Regions from separate parts of the Listeria sp. PSOL-1 genome, predicted to be linked through region 3. Evidence: riboswitches for the same ligand, from Rfam matches in the RefSeq annotation. Region 3 holds a riboswitch; each other region holds the start of a gene.
The links. A riboswitch is a leader RNA that binds a small molecule or an ion and turns the genes downstream of it on or off. The one in region 3 is predicted to bind S-adenosylmethionine.
Positions count from the first base shown of each region.

Region 1: it holds a riboswitch for S-adenosylmethionine, as region 3 does, so the genes downstream of both, G6Q10_RS07950 (methionine ABC transporter ATP-binding protein) here and metK (methionine adenosyltransferase) in region 3, are expected to answer to the same signal.
Region 2: it holds a riboswitch for S-adenosylmethionine, as region 3 does, so the genes downstream of both, G6Q10_RS07875 (homoserine O-acetyltransferase MetX) here and metK (methionine adenosyltransferase) in region 3, are expected to answer to the same signal.
Region 4: it holds a riboswitch for S-adenosylmethionine, as region 3 does, so the genes downstream of both, G6Q10_RS00245 (VOC family protein) here and metK (methionine adenosyltransferase) in region 3, are expected to answer to the same signal.

Region 1 covers NZ_LR760298.1:1,638,517-1,644,420, reverse strand. Annotated here, with positions in the region: gene G6Q10_RS07960 (response regulator transcription factor) at 1-445, shown strand, start outside; gene G6Q10_RS07955 (sensor histidine kinase) at 429-1,571, shown strand; SAM riboswitch class I at 1,680-1,788, shown strand; gene G6Q10_RS07950 (methionine ABC transporter ATP-binding protein) at 1,878-2,900, shown strand; gene G6Q10_RS07945 (methionine ABC transporter permease) at 2,897-3,562, shown strand; gene G6Q10_RS07940 (MetQ/NlpA family ABC transporter substrate-binding protein) at 3,580-4,404, shown strand; gene G6Q10_RS07935 (copper-translocating P-type ATPase) at 4,670-5,904, shown strand, end outside.
Region 2 covers NZ_LR760298.1:1,619,330-1,625,233, forward strand. Annotated here, with positions in the region: gene helD (RNA polymerase recycling motor HelD) at 1-1,375, opposite strand, end outside; gene cbpA (cyclic di-AMP binding protein CbpA) at 1,607-2,245, shown strand; gene G6Q10_RS07865 (GNAT family N-acetyltransferase) at 2,311-2,808, opposite strand; gene G6Q10_RS07870 (HdeD family acid-resistance protein) at 3,062-3,589, opposite strand; SAM riboswitch class I at 3,721-3,824, shown strand; gene G6Q10_RS07875 (homoserine O-acetyltransferase MetX) at 3,907-5,022, shown strand; gene G6Q10_RS07880 (class I SAM-dependent methyltransferase) at 5,019-5,618, opposite strand; gene G6Q10_RS07885 (glycoside hydrolase family 1 protein) at 5,754-5,904, opposite strand, start outside.
Region 3 covers NZ_LR760298.1:592,775-598,678, forward strand. Annotated here, with positions in the region: gene G6Q10_RS02965 (hypothetical protein) at 55-552, shown strand; gene G6Q10_RS02970 (metal ABC transporter substrate-binding protein) at 679-1,611, opposite strand; gene yidD (membrane protein insertion efficiency factor YidD) at 1,761-2,006, opposite strand; gene ytkD (RNA deprotection pyrophosphohydrolase) at 2,079-2,555, shown strand; gene G6Q10_RS02985 (DUF2584 domain-containing protein) at 2,572-2,814, shown strand; gene G6Q10_RS02990 (hypothetical protein) at 2,844-3,377, shown strand; gene G6Q10_RS02995 (hypothetical protein) at 3,401-3,685, opposite strand; gene G6Q10_RS03000 (DUF3116 family protein) at 3,858-4,154, shown strand; SAM riboswitch class I at 4,226-4,331, shown strand; gene metK (methionine adenosyltransferase) at 4,452-5,687, shown strand; gene asnB (asparagine synthase (glutamine-hydrolyzing)) at 5,832-5,904, shown strand, end outside.
Region 4 covers NZ_LR760298.1:52,573-58,476, reverse strand. Annotated here, with positions in the region: gene G6Q10_RS00260 (LysE family translocator) at 1-518, opposite strand, end outside; gene G6Q10_RS00255 (helix-turn-helix domain-containing protein) at 601-1,152, shown strand; gene rpiB (ribose 5-phosphate isomerase B) at 1,207-1,665, shown strand; SAM riboswitch class I at 1,909-2,013, shown strand; gene G6Q10_RS00245 (VOC family protein) at 2,083-2,763, shown strand; gene G6Q10_RS00240 (MurR/RpiR family transcriptional regulator) at 2,866-3,720, shown strand; gene G6Q10_RS00235 (DUF2188 domain-containing protein) at 3,785-4,201, opposite strand; gene G6Q10_RS00230 (pyruvate oxidase) at 4,225-5,904, opposite strand, start outside.

The DNA.
Region 1 (5,904 bases), 1.0 Mb from region 3:
AGAAGATAATGATAAAATTATGGGCTTGCTCACTGGGGCAGATGATTACATGGTTAAGCCCTTTAACCCAGTAGAACTCTCCGTTCGAGTTAAAGCGATTTTGCGTCGCATCCAATTGATGAAAACAAGCGAACAGACTTCAAGTGAAAAGCTTGTCATCGGTCCAATTATCATTGATCGGTCACATCATATTGTGACAGTTAATGAAAAAGAGCTTCATTTGACGACATCTGAATTTGATATTCTATATTTGTTAGCAAGTGAGCCAGGGCGTGTTTTTAGCTCAGAATATATCTTTGAAAGAATTTGGCAAGAACAAGCATTTGGTGCTAGCAAAACGGTTATGGTGCATATTAGTAATTTGCGTGATAAATTGCGGGAGGCGCTCGGCGGGGAAAATGTGATTAAAACCATTTGGGGAGTGGGTTATAAAATTGAGATTTAAACGATTCATTAAAAATATTAGTCATATAATGAACCCTTGGCAGATCATGTTTTTTATCGTTGTTTCCTGGTTAGGTGCTGCGATTCTTTTACGAACAGTTTATTTTTGGATGATTAATATTCGTGATGATTCCGTTGTTTTACGTGGCTTGACTGAAACTTTCCTCACTTTATTTGGTCATGGAAAATTTCAAACCATCATCGATTCGCCGTTGTTGCTTTTGACCAAATTTCTTTTTCAAGTGATGATTGCGCTGCTCATTTTTTTCATTTTCTATCGTTTAACGCGTCAAAGAAGGTTGAAAAAGCAGCTGCAAACCATTAATTATGCGTTAAATCTTGATCAACCAGTCGATACAGAAAGCCTTGTGCCAGAGATTCGCGAACTTGAGGTTAATATTGAAAAAATGCGTGATCGCCAAAGAAACCTGATGGAGCAAGAGCAGCAAGCACAACAAGCTAAAAACGATTTAATTACCAATGTTTCGCATGATCTTAGAACCCCACTTACCTCTATTTTAGGTTATTTGAGCTATATTCATGACGATCGGTATCGTGATGAAATCGAACTTCGCTATTATACCGAACTCGTTTATAATAAAGCGCGTCATTTGCATAAATTGATTGATGACTTATTTTCCTATACACGTCTTGAGAGCCCAGATTATACATTAGCCAATGATCAACTTGATATGATTGAACTTTTACGACAATTGGTTGCAGAATTTGATGGTTTAGCGCAAAAAAAAGGAATGGAATTGGTTGAAATATACGAAGATGATAATTTAATGGTCAGTGGCGATGGAAATCAGATCATGCGACTTTTTGAAAACTTATTTTCAAATGCTTTGCGTTACGGAGAAGGGGATAAACAAATTGACATTACTGCTCGTCGTGATGGTGAATGGGCAGTTATTGGTGTAACCAATTATGGCAAAGAAATTCCAGCGTTTGATTTACCACATTTATTCGAACGTTTTTATAAAGTGGATAAAAATCGTACAACGACAGGTACAGGTTTAGGCCTTGCGATCGCTAAGTCAATTGTAGAAAGACACGGTGGTTTAGTTATGGCAACCAGCAAGAATCATCGAACGACATTTACGGTGAAATTACCGTTATTATAGCTATAATTTTTTAAAATTCGATAATAACAAAAAATAACAGTTGCTTTTCACGCTCATTTCACTTATAATTTAAAACATACATTTACACTAGGAAACGTTATCTGTAGATTCTTATCAAGAGTGGTGGAGGGAAATGCCCAGTGAAGCCCAGCAACCTAAGTAGTTTTACTTAAGGTGCTAATTCATGCAGGACACAAGTTGTTCTGGAAGATGAGAAGAAAGCAAACCTTAACATTCGGTGCCTTTCTGCTCATGCAGGAAGGTTTTTTTGTGTGATGGATTAATCTCGAAAAAAGGTGAAATAAAATGATTACTTTGCAAAATGTTATTAAAGATTATACTTCTGGTAAAAAAAGGGTTCGTGCTGTTGAAGGTGTCAATTTAACCATTAATCAAGGTGAAATCTTTGGAGTTGTTGGCTATTCAGGTGCAGGGAAAAGTAGCCTAATTCGTATGTTTAATGGTTTAGAGCTACCAACTTCTGGCAAGGTTGAAGTAAACAACAAAGAAATCAGTCGCATTCGTGGTCGTGAATTGCGAAAAGCCCGCCAGAAAATTGGAATGATTTTCCAACATTTCAATTTACTTTGGTCGCGAACTGTTTTTGAAAACATTGCTTTTCCACTTGAAATAGCTGGAATTCGTGGTAAAAAACGAAAAGCCCGAGTAAATGAACTCATTCGACTCGTGGGCCTCGTTGGAAAAGAAGACGCTTATCCAGCGGAGCTTAGTGGTGGACAAAAACAGCGCGTTGGTATTGCGCGCGCTTTGGCTAACGATCCAACGGTTTTACTTTGTGATGAAGCAACATCAGCGCTTGATCCGCAAACAACGGATGAAGTTTTAGAATTATTACTAGATATTAACAAGCGACTGAACTTAACGATTATTGTCATCACACACGAAATGCACGTTATTCGTAAAATCTGCAAACGCGTAGCTGTAATGGAAGCGGGTAAAGTTGTAGAAATGGGCGAAGTATTAGAAGTCTTCAAACATCCAGAACAAAATGTTACCAAACGTTTCGTCAGACAAGTGACGGAAACAGATGAAACAGAAGATCTCATTCATTTGCTCCTAAGCAATTATTCAGATGGGAAGCTTGTACGACTCCTTTTCATGAGCGAAAATGCGACACAGCCAATCATCTCCCAAGTAGCGCAGCAAAATCATGTGTTGCTGAATGTTCTTCATGGCAGTTTAACACAAACGCAAAATGGTGCTTACGGAACATTATATGTTCAAATTCAAGGTGATGAGCAACAAATTGAGGCGACAATTGGCGATCTGCGCGCACTTAATGTAGAAACTGAGGTGATTGAAGCATGAGCAAACTTTTTCCAGATGTTGATTGGCATATCATGTGGGGCTATACAAGTGAAACTTTATATATGACCTTAAGTTCGCTTGTTGCTGTATGTATTCTTGGTATCTTATTAGGGTTATTATTATTTTTAAGCAACCGCCAAGGGAATGTCGGCGCTAAGGTTTTATATTGGATTACAGCTATTTTAGTCAATGTTTTCCGATCTATTCCTTTTATTATATTAATTGTTTTACTTTTACCAATGACAAAGACGCTTGTAGGTACGATCATTGGACCGAAAGCCGCTTTGCCTGCTTTAATTATCTCAGCAGCGCCATTTTATGCGCGTATGGTAGAAATTGCTTTCCGCGAAGTAGATAAAGGGGTTTTAGAAGCAGCTAAAGCAATGGGAGCTAATTTATTTACAGTGATTTGTAAAGTCTTAATTCCTGAAGCTTTACCAGCAATTATCTCAGGTCTTACAGTAACCGCGATCTCACTCGTTGGTTTTACAGCGATGGCAGGTGTTATTGGTGCAGGTGGGCTAGGAAATGCTGCGTACTTAGAAGGTTTCCAACGTAATCAGCCAGATATAACGATTGCGGCAACAATTATTATTTTAATTATCGTCTTTATCTTCCAGATCATTGGCGATTTATTAGTTAAAAAAGTAGATAAAAGATAAAAGAGGAGCGTGTTTATATGAAGAAAATTGTTTCAGGTTTGTTGATCACTAGCTTAATATTTGTTCTTGCTGCGTGTGGTGGAGGCGCGAGTAAAAAATCTTCTGACGACAAAACATTAGTTGTTGGTGCATCTAATACACCTCATGCACAAATTTTAGAGCAAGTTAAACCGATTTTAAAAAAAGAAGGTGTTAACTTAAAGATTGTTAAATATACCGATTATGTAATGCCTAATAAAGCTTTAGACGAGGGAGAACTAGATGCCAACTACTACCAGCATGTACCTTTCCTTAAATTGGAAGAGAAAGAAAAAGGTTATAAATTTGCTAATGTTGGTGCCATTCATCTTGAACCAATGGGTGTATACTCTAAAAAAGTAAAAAAACTTAAAGATCTAAAAGATGGTTCACAAATCTTACTTTCAAACAGTAAGTCTGATTGGCCGCGTGTCATTAGTATTTTTGTAAAAGCTGGGCTACTTAAATTAAAACCAGGTGTTAACCCAGAAGATGCAACATTTAATGATATCAAAGAAAATCCAAAAAACTTAAAGTTTAAGTATGACTTAGATCCTGCGTATCTCATGACAGCTTACAATAATGGAGAAGGCGATGCAGTTGTCATTAACTCAAACTTTGTTGTAGACCAAGGTTTAAATCCGATGAAAGATTCTATTGCCATTGAAGGCAAAGATTCTCCTTATGCAAATATTATTGTTACCAAAGAATCAAACAAAAATAATAAAAATATAAAGAAACTAGTCGATGCACTTCATTCAAAAAAAATACAAGACTGGATTCTAAAAAAATGGAGCGGAGCAGTTGTTCCAGTGGATAAATAAGCAAAACATGTAATTTTGACTTGTTCATGATATCTGACCTTTACATCATATAGTTCAAAAAATAGCGCGTAGGTGCTACATTTCGAACACGATAAATCGAGCGAAAGTGTTTACATTGAAGAAGAGTGCCAGAAGCCGGAAGTGGAGCGTACGACTGTACGTGAGAACCGGAAGTCTGGCACTCTTCTTCAATGCTGCCGTTAGCGTTTAAAGGTGGTAAAGTCGTGGTAAAGAAATGTATAATATACCTATAGGGGGTATGAAGATGAAGCATAGTAATTTTAAAAAACGTTTCTTCATTTCAGTTATTTTAACGATTCCCATTTTTTTCATGTCATCAATGACGGAAATGCTAACAGGGGCTAAAGTTGAATTCCCAGGCTCTAATTGGGTGCTCTTAAGTTTAGCAACAGTCATCTTTTTTTATGGTGGATGGCCTTTTCTTTCTGGCACGATAGAAGAATTAAAGGAAAAAAATCCAGCAATGATGACACTGATAGCGCTAGCGATTATTGTGGCATATGTATATAGTGTCGCGATTCTTTTTTCAAGTAATGGTATGAATTATTTTTGGGAATTAGCGACATTAATTGACATCATGCTTTTAGGCCATTGGATTGAAATGCGGGCAGTAATGAATGCTAGCAATGCTTTGAAGAAAATGGCCGAATTACTTCCAGGAAATGCTCACCTTGTACTTCAGACTGGAAAAATAAAGGATATCTCGTTACAAGAAGTGACAACAGGACAAACTGTGTTAGTCAAAGAAGGGGAAAAAGTCCCTACTGATGGCGAAATTATTTCAGGAGAAACCGATGTGAATGAAGCTCTTTTAACAGGGGAATCGAAAGCAGTGAATAAAACAGTTGGTAACCAAGTGATTGCGGGTTCGCTTAATGGAAATAATGCAATCAAAATAAAAGTAACAGCTACGGGCGAGGATAGTTATTTATCACAAGTTATCAAACTTGTTAGCGATGCCCAAAAAGAAAAATCAAAAACAGAAACGATTTCTGATAAAGCTGCTAAATTGCTGTTTTACTTGGCACTTTTGGTAGGGATAATCACCTTTATTGTTTGGTTTAGCCTCTCAAATGATTGGGCGGAAGCTGTTAATCGCGCTGTGACTGTACTAATTATTGCTTGCCCGCATGCGTTAGGTTTGGCTATCCCGCTTGTTGTTGCTAAATCCACATCACTATCAGCCCATAATGGATTATTAGTTAGAAAGCGAAGGGCTTTAGAAAGTGCAAGGTTAGTTGATACGATTGCTTTTGATAAAACGGGAACCTTAACAGAAGGTGAGTTTAAAATAACAGATATGGTAGCTATACATGGAACAGAACAAGATTTACTCCAAATAGTAGCAAGCCTTGAAGCGCAAATGAGCCATCCTATTGCAACAAGTATTGTCAAAGCTGCCAAAGAAGAGGATATTTCCTTTATGACTGCTAAAAATGTGAAAGCTATTTCTGGTGTAGGATTGACAGGTAAAGTCGA
Region 2 (5,904 bases), 1.0 Mb from region 3:
GGTGAAAATAATCGTGCTGCTTAATTTGTTCATGGGTATTTTTAAATTTTAAGCGAACCAGTTTCTTGGCTAAATAGTCTTCCTCCTCTTCAAAACTGCTAAACTCTAAATGTGTTGGCACTAAGGCATGATAATTTTCTTCACTAAGCAATTCAATTTCATCCTTAATCCAGTCTTTTTTAGCTTCTTGATTCATGATGACATAAAGCCGTTCTCGCAATTTTTTACTGGTTTCTTGAAGCTTCTCTATTCGCTTAAAATAAGCAGGAAATGAAGCATAGATCGCTTGAATTTCTTGTTTTGAAATGATTATTTTCCCACGAAATTTAATATTCTTAAATTGAATTAAATCCCCAAGTTCTGCTGCATAACGCTTCACTAATTGGTAAAAAACAAGGGACTCTTTTAAAGCTAAAATATTTTTATATTGCTTTTTTTCACGTGCTTCAAACTGTTCAAATAGACTTTTCATTTCCATGCGCTTTAGTCTAACACTAGCAAAATCGTGAAAAGTTGTCTGTACCATATTTTTTTCACCAAGTTCAGGCAGTACATTGGCAATATAATGGTTAAACAAGCGATTAGGCGAAAAAATCATCATTTGCGTTTCATCCAGTCCTTCACGAAAACGATAAAGCAAATAAGCAATCCGCTGTAAAATAGCTGATGTTTTCCCACTTCCTGCAGCACCCTGGACAAACAATAAATCACTTGTTGTATCACGAATAATTTGATTTTGTTCCCGTTGAATCGTAGAAACAATGCTTTTCATTTGTGCACTTGAACCCTCACCAAGCACTTCTTGTAACATTTCATCCCCGATCGCTTCGGTTGTATCAAACATCCTCTGAATGACAGCCTTTTTAATGGTATATTGCCGCTTAAGCTTAACATCCACCTTCAATTTTCCTTCAGGCGTATTATAAACTGCTTCACCCATCCCTCCATCATAATAAATACTAGCAATTGGTGCACGCCAATCATATACAAGGAAATGATCCTCTTCATCTAAAAAAGAAGAAATCCCAATATAAAGCGATTCTGTTTTTTCATCTTTTTCAGCAACATCAATGCGCGCAAAATAAGGCGAGCTTTTCATTTTTTTAAACGCGCGAATTTGTTTTTCAGAATGTTGATAATTCCGCTCACGTTCTCGCAAAAAATGTTCTTGCTGACGGATGCTGGCATTGGTTTCCGATACATCATCAAGCTCATTCAAATTAACACGAACATCTTCCCAAAAATTAGTACGAATATGACTTGCTTCTTGTCTGACTTTTTCAATCAAATGGATCAATTCATTTTCTCGTTTATTAATTTGTTGGATTGTATAATCAACACGCGCCTGTTCTTTTTGCCATTCGCTATCTTTCATAAAAAAACCCTCCATTTATCACTTGACAAAAATCAATCTTTTATGTATAATTGAAATGAGATAGAATTAAATAATTATACATAAAAGATGACATCCATTTACTATAACATGTTTATTGCAATTAAGCAACCACGTACTTCGCTTTTGTGAAGTGCTTTTTTATTGTCGCTGTACTATCCACATGCTTTAAGCTAAAATAGGTATAAATAAGAAATGAATGGAGTGACTGTCATGTTAATCAAAAATCTTTGTATTCCAAAAATCAAGTTAACCACTGTTTCGAAAACGGCCACACTAAAAGAAGCTATTGATTTATTGGAAAAATCAGGATACCGCTGTGTCCCCGTTCTTGATGAGACCGGAGAAAAATTTCTCGGTAATATTTACAAGATGCACATTTATCGACATGCAGCTAATGGCGGTAGCCTAATGGAACCTGTCACCTCATTACTAAAAAATAAAACAAAACACATCAACGTTAATTCTTCATTCTTTGAAGTTTTTTTTACAATTAAGGAATTACCTTTTATCACCGTTTTAAATGAAAATGGTACTTTCTATGGCATTTTAACGCATGGAAAATTACTCGGCCTATTAGAAGATGCTTGGAATGTTAGTACAACAAGTTATGTTTTGACTGTTGCAACTGGCGAGGTTCCTGGTGCGCTTACCAAAATCACAAAAATTATTGATCGCTATACTTCGATCTCAAACTTAATCACTTTAGATAATCAAACTGATGATTTTATTCGCCGTGTTCTTATCTCCTTACCTCTTGATACAACGGCTAACACAAAAGATATCATCGTTCAACGCTTAAATAAAAAAGGCTTTCGAGTGGTCGAAGTAGAGCAAGTGAAAAAAGAATAAAAGGATAGCCTTGTCAGTGGATAACCTTTTTAATAAGAAAGGCTATCCACTAATCATATGGCTAATTATTGATTCCAATTTCTTTTTAATAGCCCCATAAAGTAACTATCCCGGTACTCGCCTTTCATATAAAACTGTTCAATCATTGTCCCTTCGATTTGAAAACCTAGTTTTTGATAAATATGAATGGCTCCTTTATTTTCAATATCCACATATAGATAAATTTTATGCAAATTAAGTATTTGAAAAGCATAATTTATCCCTTGCTCCATTGCTTTTTGCGCCAAACCTTTTCCTTGATAATCTTCTTTAATAATCACTTGAATTTCACAATTACGATGAATGTAATTAATTTCAACCAGTTCAATCACTCCAGCAAAGCTTTTGTTTTCAATAATAACAAAACGGCGCTCTGATTCATCATAAATGTGTTTTAGATATAAGCTTTTGAGCTCACTTAAAGATTCATAGGGCTCTTCAAACCAATAAGCCATAATATGCAATCGATTGTTTAATTTATGAATATCAAGCAAATCATCTTCTTCCAGTGCACGAATATACATTCTTTGTCCTCACTTTCTTTTCGTATTATTACTAGCTTATGCTTTTCCACTCAGATGATCAACAAAAAGGAGTTTGGGCATGCACAAACTAAATCGACGGCAAGCGTTCGCATTTAAAAAGTTTGCCAGATTTCCGGTTCTCACGTACAATCGTACGCTCCGATTCTAGCAAACTTTTTAAATAAAAACGCTTTCTATCGATTTGTCGTGTTCGAACTGTAGCACCTACGCTATATTTTTTAAACAAGTCCTACTATTTCATTTTACTTGTAAAGAAAAAGGTGGCAATTGCGCCAAGACCTTCTATAACGAAAAACAGACCAACAATAATAGCAATGCCAATCGCACTGACAAGCGGATTGATCATTGCAATAATTCCTAGAATGATTCCTAAAATCCCAACGACTAGTAGAAAACCCCAGCCACTAGCTTGATAATCTCTAGCACTAAATGCGCCAACTGTACGCATAATGCCAGTAAAGAGAATCCAGATTGTAAATATTAGAACAAGCGTTGCCGCACCGACAACCTGGTTTGATAAAAGAAAGATACCTAATAGCAACGATAAAATCCCGTTAGCTAATACCCATCCTGAAACATGTTGGCTACTTCGATCAGAAAAATATGTAACCGTCTGAAAAACACCTGATATTAAAAGGATCGTAGCAATAAAAACGTTAAGTGCAAGTAAAGATGCTACTGGGTTCCACATTAGCCAAAAACCAAGGCCAACCATCAAAATCCCCATAATTAATATTAAAATTCTCGTCAAGTTCTTCACCTTAAAACCCTTCCTTTCCTTCTGTCTATGCTATTTAAATACCCTTTACTCGCCCTTTTAAAACGCTAAATGTAGGATAAGTGATTGACAATTATATCAATTCAACGTATTATAAATGTAATTTAATCGTTTTCTTATCAAGAAAGGTGGAGGGACTGGCCCGATGAAGCCTTAGCAACCGAAATTTATTTCACGGTGCTAATTCCAGCAGAAATTTTTTCTGAAAAGATAAGTTGGTACAATTCTATGCTGCAAAATTTGTCCCTTCTGGTATCTTTCCAGAGGGGCTTTTTATTTTATAAAAAGGATGTGAAAATATGGGATTAAAACAAGTAGTGTTGTTTGAAGAAACGCCATTTATTCTTGAAAATGGTGCGAAATTAACTGAAGTCATGATCGGCTATGAAACATACGGAATTTTAAATAAAACAGGGGATAATGTTATTTTATTAGAGCATGCGTTGACAGGAACTGCACATGCAGCTAAACACTTTGCAGAAGATGAAGCTGGTTGGTGGGATTCTTATATTGGACCTGGTAAAGCGCTTGATACAACAAAATATTTTATTATTTGTACGAATGTATTTGGCGGGTGTAGTGGCACAACTGGTCCTTCTTCTCTCAACCCTAAAACAGGAAAAGCTTTTCGGCTAACTTTTCCCGGGTTTAGTATAAAAGATATCATTCGACTACAGCGTGAGCTACTAACAGCTTTAGAGATTCGGCATCTTATCGCGGTTATCGGCGGCTCAATGGGTGGTATGCAGGCAACACAGTGGGCGATTGATTATCCTGACATAACTGACACAGCGATTAATATTGCTTCGCCACTTGCAGCCGGTCCTGACGCAATTGGTTATAATTTGATTATGCGTATGGCCATTTTAAATGATCCAGATTTTAACGAAGGAAATTATGATGGGCAACCAGAAGGCGGACTGGCCACTGCTCGAATGATAGGAATGATGACTTACCGAACAAGTGAGCTCTTTTCTAAACGCTTCAAACGCTTTACTGTTAGCGAAAGTTCTCCTTCTGCATTTTCTAAAGAGCACTTTCAAGTTGAATCGTATTTACATTATCAAGGCGATGCTTTTGTTGAACGCTTTGATGCGAATAGCTATTTATTTTTAACTAAAGCGATCGATTTATTTGATGTTACTGTGCCAAGAAGTGGAGAAATTTCATGTTGTGAGACCATTCGAATCCCCTACCTAATGATTGGTATTACAAGCGATCAACTATTCCGGATTCACGATTTACGCCGTCATCATAATGTGCTAAAAGCGGCTCAAGTTCCAGTCACATATGTTGAGGTTGATTCAGAATACGGACACGATGCTTTTTTAGTAGAAGAAGAGACAAGTAAATTTGCTAATTTAATCACGGACTTTTTAAAGGAGCATGAAAAACAGCCTGATCTACTTTATTAAGCTTTTTCAGCAATTAACGAAAACAACGAGGCATCTTGGTTCATAAACATTTTTTCTCCATGATAGAAGGTTCTTGACTGGATGTTTTTAAAACCTATTTTTTCAAGTGTTATCTGGAGATCTTGTTGTCGAAAGCCATTATGTACCCGGTCAGATGGGACATTAGGATTTTTATCAAAGTCGACAATAATCAGTTTTCCAGATTGGCTTAAGGTGTGCAAGATATTTCTTAAAAGCGCTTTGATTTCTTTTACATGCAAAAGGACTTGTGACATGAATAGATAATCTGTGTGTAAATTGTCCGATACATTTTGGCTTAAATCCGTGACTAAAGTCTTCGCGTTTGTTATGTTCTGATCAGTAATTTTTTTATTTACTTGTTCAATCATTTGTTTGGCAATATCGATCATGATTAGCTCCTTAAATTCAGTAGCAAGCTGTAAACCGACGAGGCCTGTTCCTGTGCCAAAGTCAATCGCTTTTTTCGTTTTGGATTCTGGGCCAAGGTAATGCTTGATTTCATTTGCGATTTGACTTGCGATATAGATACGTTCTTCTGTGTCGTATTTTTTAGCCATTTGATCAAAAATAGTCATGTATTCTCACCTCAAAATTACCGTATCAAACTTTGTCTTGTTTCGTCAATCAATGCGTGTTTTAAGCGCAAGCAAACAGCACAGCTACTCTTTTATAGCTGTGCCGAGAAGCTATTTTCATCTAATTAAAAGCATCTATCTCTTATCTAATCCATTTTTTTCAATCACGTTTTGATACCAATAAAAGCTATCCTTTTTATAACGAGCCAAATCTAGTAATTCGTCATCTGTGCGATTGACATAGATAAAGCCATAGCGCTTAGCAATTCCTTCATGTGTGCTAATC
Region 3 (5,904 bases):
TTAGTCGCATGCTATAATAAAACCCTAAAATAAGTTTGGAGGGATGATAAATTTATGAAAAAATTATGTTTAATTGTGATGACAGTGTTAGTTGGAAGTAGTGTACTTTTCTTTGGCGGGAAAGCGGTAAATGCGGCAAGTGAACCAGTTTTACCAAGTGGATACTATTTAGTTAAGCCTCAGTCAAACAAGAATTTACAAGTGAACCTTAAATTTCAACTAGGAAAACTGAATCGTGAACATGAAAAATTTGAATTTTACTATCTTCCATCTAAAGAAGCTTATATCGTGAATACTCAGTATGGCCCACAAAGTATTGCTTGGAATGGAAAACTAGGCGCTGGCAACTTGGAGTGGAAAAAGCAAAATTCAAACGATGATAAAATGTTATGGACACTTGAAAAAACAGCAGATAATAAGTATGTGATTCATAACAAAAAAGATCCTACAATGGTTTGGAGCCTCCAATGTCCTTGTCGTAATATAGGCACTCCAGTCCAGCTTGAGAAAGCAGATGCACAGTTTAGCCAGCAAGTTTTTACAATAGAATAAATAATGAGCAAGTATAGCACCCGTCCTTTTTGGGCGGGTTTCACTATTAGTTTCATATCAAAAAACTCCTTTCGATCGCTAAAGATGGCTGCTAAACCAAATTTAAATCAAAAGGAGCATAGTACATTAATAGTTTAAAGCCTTTTTTAATGCTTTCAGATTATCGTTCATAATTGAAATGTAATCGCGTTTTTGATCGATGTCTTTTTGTGTTAAGGTCTCGAGGTTGTGAAGTTTTAATGTTTTGGTATTTGTTTCTTGCTGGATGACATTCGCAATTTTGGAATGGGTGTTTTGTTCCAATAAAAGATACGGAATTTTTTTTGCTTTGATTGTTTCAACAATTTGTTGTAATTTTTTTTGAGATGGTTCATCGCTTGTCTCAATACCTGCGATAGGGATTTGTTTTAAGCCGTATTCCGTTTCCCAGTATGTGTAAGCTGCATGAGGAACGACAAAATCTTTATGTTTGGCAGTTTTGGTTACTTCACGGAAACTTTGATCCAATTTCTTAAGTTTGCTTATGGTTTCTTGATAGTTTTTTTCGAATACGGTTTTTTGATCCGGTTTTGCTTTGATTAATTGGTCACGAACGATCGCTGCCATGCTTTCCATATAGACTGGGTTTAACCAGACATGTGGATTAATATCGCCGTGATGATGGTCATCTTCATCCTTTTTTACCGTTGGATCGGGTGGAAGATCAAGTTTTTCAGCAAGAGGGACAAAGTGGACATGATCATTTTTTAATGTTTCTTTTGCTTTTGTTACAAAGCCTTCCATACCAAGCCCGATGTAAAAGAAGAAATCGCTATCTGCGAGTTTCATCATATCTTGTTGTGTTGGTTCAAAACTATGAGCATCAGAGCCAGGAGGATAAATACTATGTACATCAACTGTTTTGCCGCCAATTTGTTCAGCTAAATATTTTATTGGATAAACGCTAGTATAAATGGAAAGCTGATCTGACCCACGCGTGTGCTGTTTTTCAGTAGAACAAGCAGTAAGTACGAGTAGTAAAATTAAAAGCGGTGCGATAAATAACCATTTTTTTAACATAAAATTCACTCCTTATCATACAAATCGAAATGATTACGATTTATTTCGGCATGCCATGATTTTACCTGAAAATGAGTTACTTTGCAACTAATTTCTTAAAAATAAAGATCCTAGCAGGACAATTGCTAGAATCTTGTGGGCAATTCATGTTATGATAAATGAGTAGGGGGACGATTCTCTTTTTTAGGCGGAACAAGGTCAATGCCGCCTTTATGGAAGGGATGACATTTTGAAATTCGCTTCAATGTTAAAAAGCCACCTTTAAGAGCACCATGTTTTTTAATCGCTTCAATTCCATATTCAGAACATGTTGGGTAAAAACGACAAGTGGGTGGTTTGAGTGGAGAAATACATTTTCTATAAAAGCGAATCATTCCAAGAAAAAGCTTTTGCATCATAATTTTTCACCTTCTAAATAATTAGTTTAAGCTTATCATATTTCAAAAAAAAAGAAAGGGGAATGGATTATTTTTTCTTATCATGATAAATATGGGCAACAAGTTGATATTTATTTTACTGAACTCGGTGAGAAAATGGATGATTGCCTAGTCATCGCAAAATTTGATGAAAAGTGGCTTTTTACACAACATAAAATTAGAGGAATTGAGTTTGCTGGCGGTAAGGGTGAGGGAAATGAGACGAATATCGATACCGCAAAACGTGAATTAATGGAAGAAACGGGTGCTTATGCTGATGAATTTATCTTCATCGCTGATTATGTCATTAAAACAACCGAGCGCTGTTTTACAAAGCGTGTCTTTTTTTGTGAAATTATAAAGTTAATATCGCAAAAAAATTATTTTGAAACAAGGGGTCCTGTACTGTTGAAAGGGAAACTGAGGACACTTGTAAAAGACGCTAGTTTTAGCTTTTTTATGCAGGATGAAGGCATGCAAGCTATTTTGGCAGAATTATATCGCAAAGTTAATGTAGAAGAAATGTAGAAATGGAGGTGCTAAAATGGGCATGCCACTTGAAATGAATACCATGATTGTAACAAAAGGTAAGGAATCGCGAATTGGAGAGAATTTTTTTGAATTAAAAAAAGAAGGGTACCGAATTTATCCAATTGATATTCCAATTGAACTTCGTAAAACAAAGACGAGCGAAACAAATGGAACCGTTATTCCACGGAAGCTTATATGGGAAAATAATGTGACTGTTATTGTTTATGAATTAATATCACTTAATTCAAGTAATTAGAATACTGTTTAAATTAAAAGGGGAAGTTAATGAATATACTAGGTCTATTACTTATCATTTATTTTATAAAAGAGCAATTTCATTTTGGGGCCGTTAGCCGCGTTAAGTATTGGATCATCCCAGTTGTTTCATTCGTTATGTTTTGGGTTCAATTTGTAAAAGTGGATGTTTTAGAAGCGCTTTTCCCTGTCTTCATTTGTGTTGTTGTTGGTCTTTTTGTTGGCTGGTTACAAACTTATCATTTACAAGTGAAACAAACGGATAGTGGATTATTTGTTCGAAGTGGCTTTTCTTATTTATTAGGTTGGCTGATTGTATTTATCATGCAAGTGGTCATGGTGATCCTCGTTGAAGGGAAGTTGAAAGAATCAGTTAGTGGGATGCTTATTGAAGAGGTTAAGCGGGATGTTTTCACCTTTTTGTCTTTTACACCTAGAGAAAATGTAACTGGATGGCTAGATTGGTTGCTCATCGGTGTAACCGGACTTGCTTATTTTTATTTCAGCCGGTGTAAATATCCAGAAATAGGTAAGGCTTTGAAAAAAACAGGTAAAAAGCATTGAATGGCAATGCCTTTTACCTATTTTTATCTCTTATATGCAGTGTTTGACCGATGCCTGATAAAACCAACTAAACTGATAATAAGTGAAGTAACATATTCTAAAAAGCTAGCTAGAAAAATGGCAACAGCAATTTCAGTCTGCTTTAAGCCACCACCATAAAAGCTAATAAAGAATATTATTCCACTTGTAATAAGCCCCATTGTTGCAAGAAAATATTTAAACCAACGCCATTTAAAAACAAATTCAAACAAGCACATTGCAGCAAGGAAGCCAAGAGAAGTTAATGATAATAATAGAATAAAGACCATTATTTAAGCTCCTTTTAAAATCTTAATACTTAGTTTACATCATACCATAGGTTTCAAATATTGATAAGTGGGAAGGAAAACGTTAATGTTTGTAAAGAGGAAATAACGATGATCTATGTTGTTTAAAATAGCAAACTTAATGAAATAAAATAAATAAAGAAAGTGTGTCAAAATGGCAACTGAACTCAATGTAGAATTAGCTTATAAAATTCTTGAAAATGTGGATAAAACAATGTCAAATATGAATGAATTGGTAAATGACCGTCCAAAAACGAGAGATGATAAGATTAATAAAAATGAATTTTTATTAACTTTGTATTTCCTTGAAAAAAATAATTATTTACTTCGCTATCAAAGTGAAGGGAAAATAAGATATTTTCGCACAGAAAAAGGACAACGTATTTTTGAAAGATATGCTGGTTTGCCAAAAGAAAAGTGGCCAAAAAAGGTGATAATCGAAAAAAATTAAGTGTTGCTTTTCATTATTTTATACCCTATAATGTAAGACATATTGTATGTATCACATAAAAATAAAAATGATTCTTATCCAGAGCGGTAGAGGGACTGGCCCTTTGAAGCCCAGCAACCTACACTTTATGTTGTAAGGTGCTAACCTGTTGCAGGAATTTTTCCTGAACGATGAGACGAAGGTACTTAGATGTAAGCGGCCTTTTCTCTTTATGTCAAAATGAGAAAGGACCGCTTTTTGTTTGATTGAGTAACATGGTTAAACACTAGTGAAAGAGGAGAAGGAGGTAAAATAAAGATGACTGAAAATCGTCATTTATTTACATCAGAGTCTGTTTCTGATGGACATCCAGATAAGATTGCAGATCAGATTTCTGATGCTATTTTGGACGCGATTATTGCAAAGGATCCTGATGCAAGGGTTGCTTGTGAAACAACTGTAACAACGGGACTTGTTCTTGTTGCTGGTGAAATAACAACTTCTATTTATGTAGATATTCCAAAAATTGTTCGAAAGACAATTAAAGAAATTGGCTATACGCGAGCTAAATATGGTTTTGATGCAGAAACTTGTGCTGTACTTACTGCAATTGATGAACAATCACCAGATATTGCTCAAGGTGTCAATGAGGCTTTTGAAGTGCGTAGTGGTTTAAAGGAAGATGACGCGATTGAAGCTATTGGTGCGGGCGATCAAGGTTTAATGTTTGGCTTTGCCACGGATGAAACAGAAGCATTGATGCCACTTCCCATTTTCTTGGCGCACGGTTTATCACGCAAAATTGCTGAACTTAGAAAAGATAAAACACTTGATTATTTACGGCCAGATGCCAAAACGCAAGTTACCGTTGAATATGATGAATCTGGTAAGCCTGTTAGAATTGATACCATTGTTATTTCTACGCAACATCATCCAAAGATGACACAGCAACAAATTGCTGCTGATATGAAAAAACATGTGATTTCTGCGGTTATTGATGCAGCATTGTTAGATGATAAGACAAAATATTTTATTAATCCAACTGGACGCTTCGTAATTGGTGGGCCTCAAGGAGATGCTGGCTTAACTGGGCGTAAAATCATCGTGGACACTTATGGTGGTTATGCGCGCCATGGCGGAGGTGCCTTTTCAGGAAAAGATCCGACTAAAGTAGATCGTTCTGGAGCTTATGCTGCGCGTTATGTAGCTAAAAATATTGTTGCTGCAGGGCTTGCTCGGAAAGTCGAAGTTCAACTCGCTTACGCTATTGGTGTAGCTGAACCCGTTTCAATTTCAATCGAAACATATGGGACAAGTTCTATGACTGAGCAAGAATTAGAAAAAGCAGTACGTACGCATTTTGATTTACGTCCAGCAGGCATCATTAAAATGCTTGATTTGCGTAAACCAATTTATCGAAAAACTGCGGCATTTGGTCATTTTGGACGTATGGATCTTGACTTACCTTGGGAACGCACAGATAAAGTCTCTGATTTAAAAGCATTTTTTGCTGAAAAAAGCTCAAAAATTAGTTCAGGAAGGGAATTGTTTTAGGAATTATTGATACGAATGTTAACTTTAAACGCAGTAAAAGTACGTATCTCTTGAGCCTATTTTTATACCAAACGAATGGGCTTTATGATATGATAAACGATGTGAAATAAGCAATTAATTTTTGATATAGAGGAGAATGCCCCAATGTGTGGATTTGTAGGATGCGTACATGACCGCATTGCCGAAATTACAGGCGAAGAAAAAGAAGCATTTAAAG
Region 4 (5,904 bases), 540 kb from region 3:
CGCTCATAGTTCAAAAGAAATTTACAAATTGCGCAACCAAGAGCTGCCCACGTGAAAGATGCCAAAAAGCCAATCATAGCAATCGTAACCGTCCAAAGTGATAATACAAAATAGCTGCTTGCATGCGGAACAATATAAGTTGCCATAGCTGTCAAAACATATAAAATCGTTTTTGGATTTAGAAATTGCAATAGATAACCTTGTAAAAAAGTAGGACATTGATGACCTGCTCGCTTCTTTTTATGTGCAGTAAAAACCATCTGGTAAGCTAAATATAGTAAATAAACAAACCCGATAATTTTTAAAATAATGTAAAAGTTGGCTGATACATTTAACAATAATGAATTAAATAGGATGCTTAAAATCGACAATGTTAAAAAGCCAGCACCGATCCCAAATAAAAAATGCAATGTCTTTTTCATTCCTAAATTTGTTGCATATTTCATCGCCAAAATATTGTTCGGACCTGGCGTAAAACTCATAAAAACAGCATAAAATACGGTTGCAACAAATAACATAAAAATCACCATCCTATACAAAGGATTATATTTCCTTTTAAAAGGAAAGTCAAGTTCGATTAAAAATAAGGAGACTATTTGCATGAATGACATCCATATAACGGTTGCTCGTAATCTCAAAGCGCTGCGAAAAAAACGCGATATCACTTTAAAAGAGCTTTCCGAACTAACAACCGTCAGCACAACAGCACTGAATGAAATTGAAAAGGGAAAAGTTGTCCCATCAATTAATACACTTTGGAAAATCGCCAATGGCTTGAACATTTCTTTTAGCGTCCTTGTAGATGACGCCTCACCGCAAGTAAAGATTATTCAAAAGGAGAATGTAGACTTTGTTTCTGCACATGATCAAAAATATCGTGTTTATCCTTATTTTCCGTTTGACCGGAAAGTGAATTTTGAATGGTTTACAGTGGAAATGGATCCAAGTGCTAAGTTAGAATCAGAAGCACATTTAGCAGGAAGTGAAGAATATTTGACACTTTACGAAGGTTCTCTAGAGCTAGATATCGCAGGGAAAATTTATCGCTTGGAAAAAGGCGACGCTATTAAATTTGAAGCAGATTGCAAGCATACCTATGTAAACCGAAGCAATGAAATGACAGTGATTAGCATGATTATTTATTATCCTTAATCATTTCACACTAAAAAAATGCTAACAGTGCTTATAAAAAGAGGAGGAATAAGAATGAATCACTTGAAAATAGCTATTGCGTCAGATCATGGCGGTATTGCATTGCGCAAGACAATTGTGAAGTATTTACAAGAGACCAAAATAGATTATATCGAGCTTGGGCCCGAAACCTCTGAGTCTACTGACTATCCCCCACTTGCTTTTACAGTCGCCAACAAAGTCACCACAAATGAAGTCACACATGGTATTTTAATCTGTGGTACGGGTATTGGCATGAGTATCGCTGCCAATAAGGTGCCTGGAATCCGTTGTGCCCTTGTAAGTGACACCTTTAGTGCACACGCTACACGCGAACATAACGATAGTAATATTCTCGCTTTAGGTGCACGCGTTATTGGCCCAGGACTTGCCCTTGAGATTGTTGAAACATGGCTACATACTGAGTTTCAAGGCGGTCGCCATAAAAAGCGTATTGAACAAATTACAGCTTATGAAAAAGAGTCTGAGACATAATACGATTCAGCTCATACGAACTAAAAAATAGCGCTTAGTGTTACATTTCGAACATAATAAATCAAGTGAAATCGCTTATGTTTAAGCGATTTTTCAGGAATCAGAAGCCTGGCAATCCTCTTAAATATGAGCGCTTGTCGCCGATTTATTTTGTTTTTGTCAAAGGCTTTTTTCCCTCATAACTTTTGACCAATAACTGAATTTATGGTAAATTTTCATTACTAGAATTTAAAAAACAGCGTATTCTTATCATGAGAGATGGAGGGAATTGGCCCAAAGATATCTCAGCAACAGACCATTTGGCACTGTGCTAATTCCAACAGACCCCGTCCGTCTGATAGATAAGAAGAGACTTGTGATGCTCTTCTTTCATATAAAGAAGAGTTTTTTTATAAAAAAAGAAAGGAGGGATTAAAGGTGTCATTACATTTTAGCCATTCCATTCATTATGTTCATAATTTAGACGATGTTGCTCGCCAATTTTCACATTATGGCCTAGCACTGCAAAATAAATCACAAGATGCGCTTACATCAGCAAGTGCTTTTTTATCTCCATATGTCGAATTTTTTTCACTAAATAAACAAGAAAATAACGACCGCAATTTCTTAAAACAAGAAGCTAATCTTTATCTTCCAGTCCAGCAAATATTTGGCCGTATTGCACTATCTACCAGTCATTTGGAAGAACTGAAACATCGGTTCAAAAAAGCTGGGCATAAAATAAGTGCGCCGATCTCAGGGAAACATTCAAACGGAACAAAATGGCAAGGCTTTACCATTTTAACTGACTATAATCACTTGCTTTACCCACTTTTTATCGATCAAAAAAGCAGCGTAACTAAACAAGAGGCCCCTACTTTAAAAAACATTTACTTTCGCGTTGAAAACCCTCAATCTGTTTGCGAACACTGGCAAGAAATCCTTCATTTAAAGCCACTTTATATCAAAGGTAAACAAGCTTTACAAATTGATAACTTTCATTTAATTTTTGAAAAAGGTAAGATCAATCGTCTCCATTCACTAGAATTTGAAGCCACTGATTGGCCAGTTAGTCAAACTGAATTTCGAATTGGTCAAGGCTTCTATCGTTTTAATTGATTGTATGTATAGCGAAAAACACATTTTTAAGCAATATGAAATATTATTTCAAAAGCAAAAAATCTGCTATAATGAAAGAAAAAAGGAATGGAGTTTTATGCCATGCAAGCTGGAAGCGTTACAAGCCGAATTCAAGGAATGATTGCTTCTCTTCCTAAATCCGAACAAAAAATTGGACAAGTTATTTTAAAAGATCCCGAATGGGTTGTTTGTTCTTCCATCCATAGCTTAGCTGAAAAAGCTGATGCGAGTGGCGCAGCGGTTATTCGTTTTTGCAAATCGCTCAATTTCGCTGGCTTCCCCGAATTAAAACGCCAACTATCCATTGAGCTTTCAAAACCTCAAAAGCTAGGTTACTATGATGTCAAGCCAGATGACTCATTTACTTCTATCAAGGAAAAACTCGTTTCGAATATGGTACAAGCTGCTAGCGATACCATTTGCTTATTAGAAGAAAAAAACTTGCTTAAAGCGTGCTCTATTTTAGAAGAAGCAGATACGATCTATGTTTACGGAGTAGGTGCTTCATGGTTAATTGCAGAAGACTTCGCACAAAAGTGGCTTCGCTCTGGAAAACACGTGCTCGCTTCTCAAGATCCACATGTTTTAACCATGGCCTTTTCGAGTAATAATAAGCCAAGTGCTTTTCTAGGTATTTCTTATAGTGGTGAAACGTCTTCCGTCTTAGAACTAACTCAACTTGCAAAAGAAAATAGCTTAACAACCATAAGTTTAACTCACTTCGGTACAAATCGTTTGAAAAATATTGCTGATTTATCTCTTGAAACCTCGCGTGCTCCTGAATCCGAGCTTAGAAGTACAGCCACCAGCTCAAGACATGCACAATTTTTAACAGTAGATGTGCTCTACTATTACTACGCAACACTCCATTACAATGAAATGATTCACCATATCCAAAAATCACGTAATGCAACAGACCGTCTTCGTGAAAAATAAAGTCCTACTAAAATCAATGAGTAGATACTTTAACAAAAGTACCTACCCATTGATTTTAATATTTTTACTCGTCTTTCTTATGTGAGATAACTTTTGTTCCCTTATTTTCTGCAATTTCTTGCGCTCGTTTCTCGGCATCTTCTTTATTTGAAAAAGTCGCACTTGCTTGTTTAGCATTCTCCGATTTTACTTCCCATTTCCCATCACGAAAGCGCACATGAACGGGTTCATCTAATGTGTCAGCTCCTGTTCGGCCTGGCTTTTTTTCGTGGTTTTGGACATGCTTATTTTTTAATTCCTGTTTGTCGGATTTGTTTGCTTTTTGATACCATTCTTCGGCTTGTTTTGTAGCAATCGGTATGGCTCTTTCTTCTGGATAACCATCCTTTAACAGTGCATTCCCAATGTCAATTGCTTTCTTTCGTTCTAATTCTGCTAAGTTTTTCCATGATGGAGGGTAATCACTTGTTGTCCATGGCATTCTATCATCCCACCTTCATTCATTTATAAAAAGCGTCTTAAAATGGTTTTAAATGGCGGCATCTTCGCTAGTTTATGCTCTTTTCGCAATGTTTTTCCTTCAAAAGTAAGATACCCTTTTGCTTCCTCCCAAATAATTTTACCTGGGAGTGGTGCAGCATCTGCATCCACATGAACATCAATAATCACAGGAACTTTTTCATCTTTAGCTTGCCTTAGCGCATGTTGTAGCTCTGCTCGCGTGGTAGCTTGATATCCTTTACCACCACAAGCCTCAGCAAATAAAGCATAATTAATATCAGGTAAATCGATCCCATAATTTAATTCTCCTGCTGATTGCTGTTCATATTTAATAAAGGAAAGCTCTTGATTATTTAAAATGATAACAATCATTGGTAACTGGTAATGTACTGCTGTTACAAAATCTTGCATAACCATAGAAAAGCCGCCATCCCCAGTAATCGCCAACACCTGACGTTCAGGTTGAGCTATTTTAGCAGCAATCGCTCCTGGAAGTGCACAACCCATCGTTGCAAGCCATGAAGAGATAAGAAAATCATTTTGCGGCCCTAATTGGAGATAGCGTGTACTCCAAACAGTAGACGTTCCAACATCAATTGAATAAATAGCGTTTTCTTCAGCAATTGTACGAATATCAGCCATCACGGCTTCTGGCGCAATGGGTGTTCCATCTTTTGCTTCGTCTTCCTCAAGCCACGTCCTCCAATTTTTCATATTGTCTTGACATGCTTTTAAAAAGCCACGTTCTTTTATTTCGATCCCTGCATGATTCCATTCTTGCAGCACCTCTTTGACATCACCAACGATTTCAATATCTGCCGGATAACGCCGGCTCATTTTTCTTGGATCAATATCAACTTGAATACAGGTGATTTGTTTTTTAGGAAAATAATCGATATAAGGATAGTCATTTCCTAACATAATTAATAAATCCGCCTCTTGCATAGCTTCATATGCTGGTTTTGTTCCGATCTTCCCAATATTACCTAAAAGGTTAGGATGTGAATCATGAAGAATTCCTTTAGCTGGTAATGTAGTAATGACTGGAACCTTAAATTGTTCTATAAAATCTTTCAATGCTCCTTTAGCCTGTTTTGTTCCAATACCAGCAAGAATAACCGGTTTTTTAGCATCTTTTAGCAGTTGAAGTGATTCACTAATTTTGGCTTCATCGAGTTGTGGATAGACAGGATTAAAACTTCTTTCCTGTAAAGCCGGTGCATCAATTTTCTTCAATAAAATATCATTAGGAATGGTAAGAACCGCTACACCTTTTTTCTGATAAGCTGTTTCAATGGCTTGATCAACAATTTCAGCAATATTATCAGCTGATTCAATTAATTTATTATAGACAGCCACATCTTCAAATACTGTTGGTAGGTCCACTTCTTGAAAAAATTTGGTATTGGCCTTATCCGTAACAACTTGGCCTGCTAGTACAAGCATCGGTACGCTATCCATTTTCGCATCGTACATCCCGTTTAATAAATGGATCGCCCCTGGTCCAGCAATGGATAATGCAACAGCTATTTTTCCCGTTAATTTTGCATAAGCTGCTGCTGAAAGTGCAGCCACTTCTTCATGGCGGACATGAATAAATTTGATAGCTTCTTGTTCTTCGCGAAGTGCCTCAACCACAGTGTCAATCGAATCTCCTGGTATACCATAAACATGATCAATTTG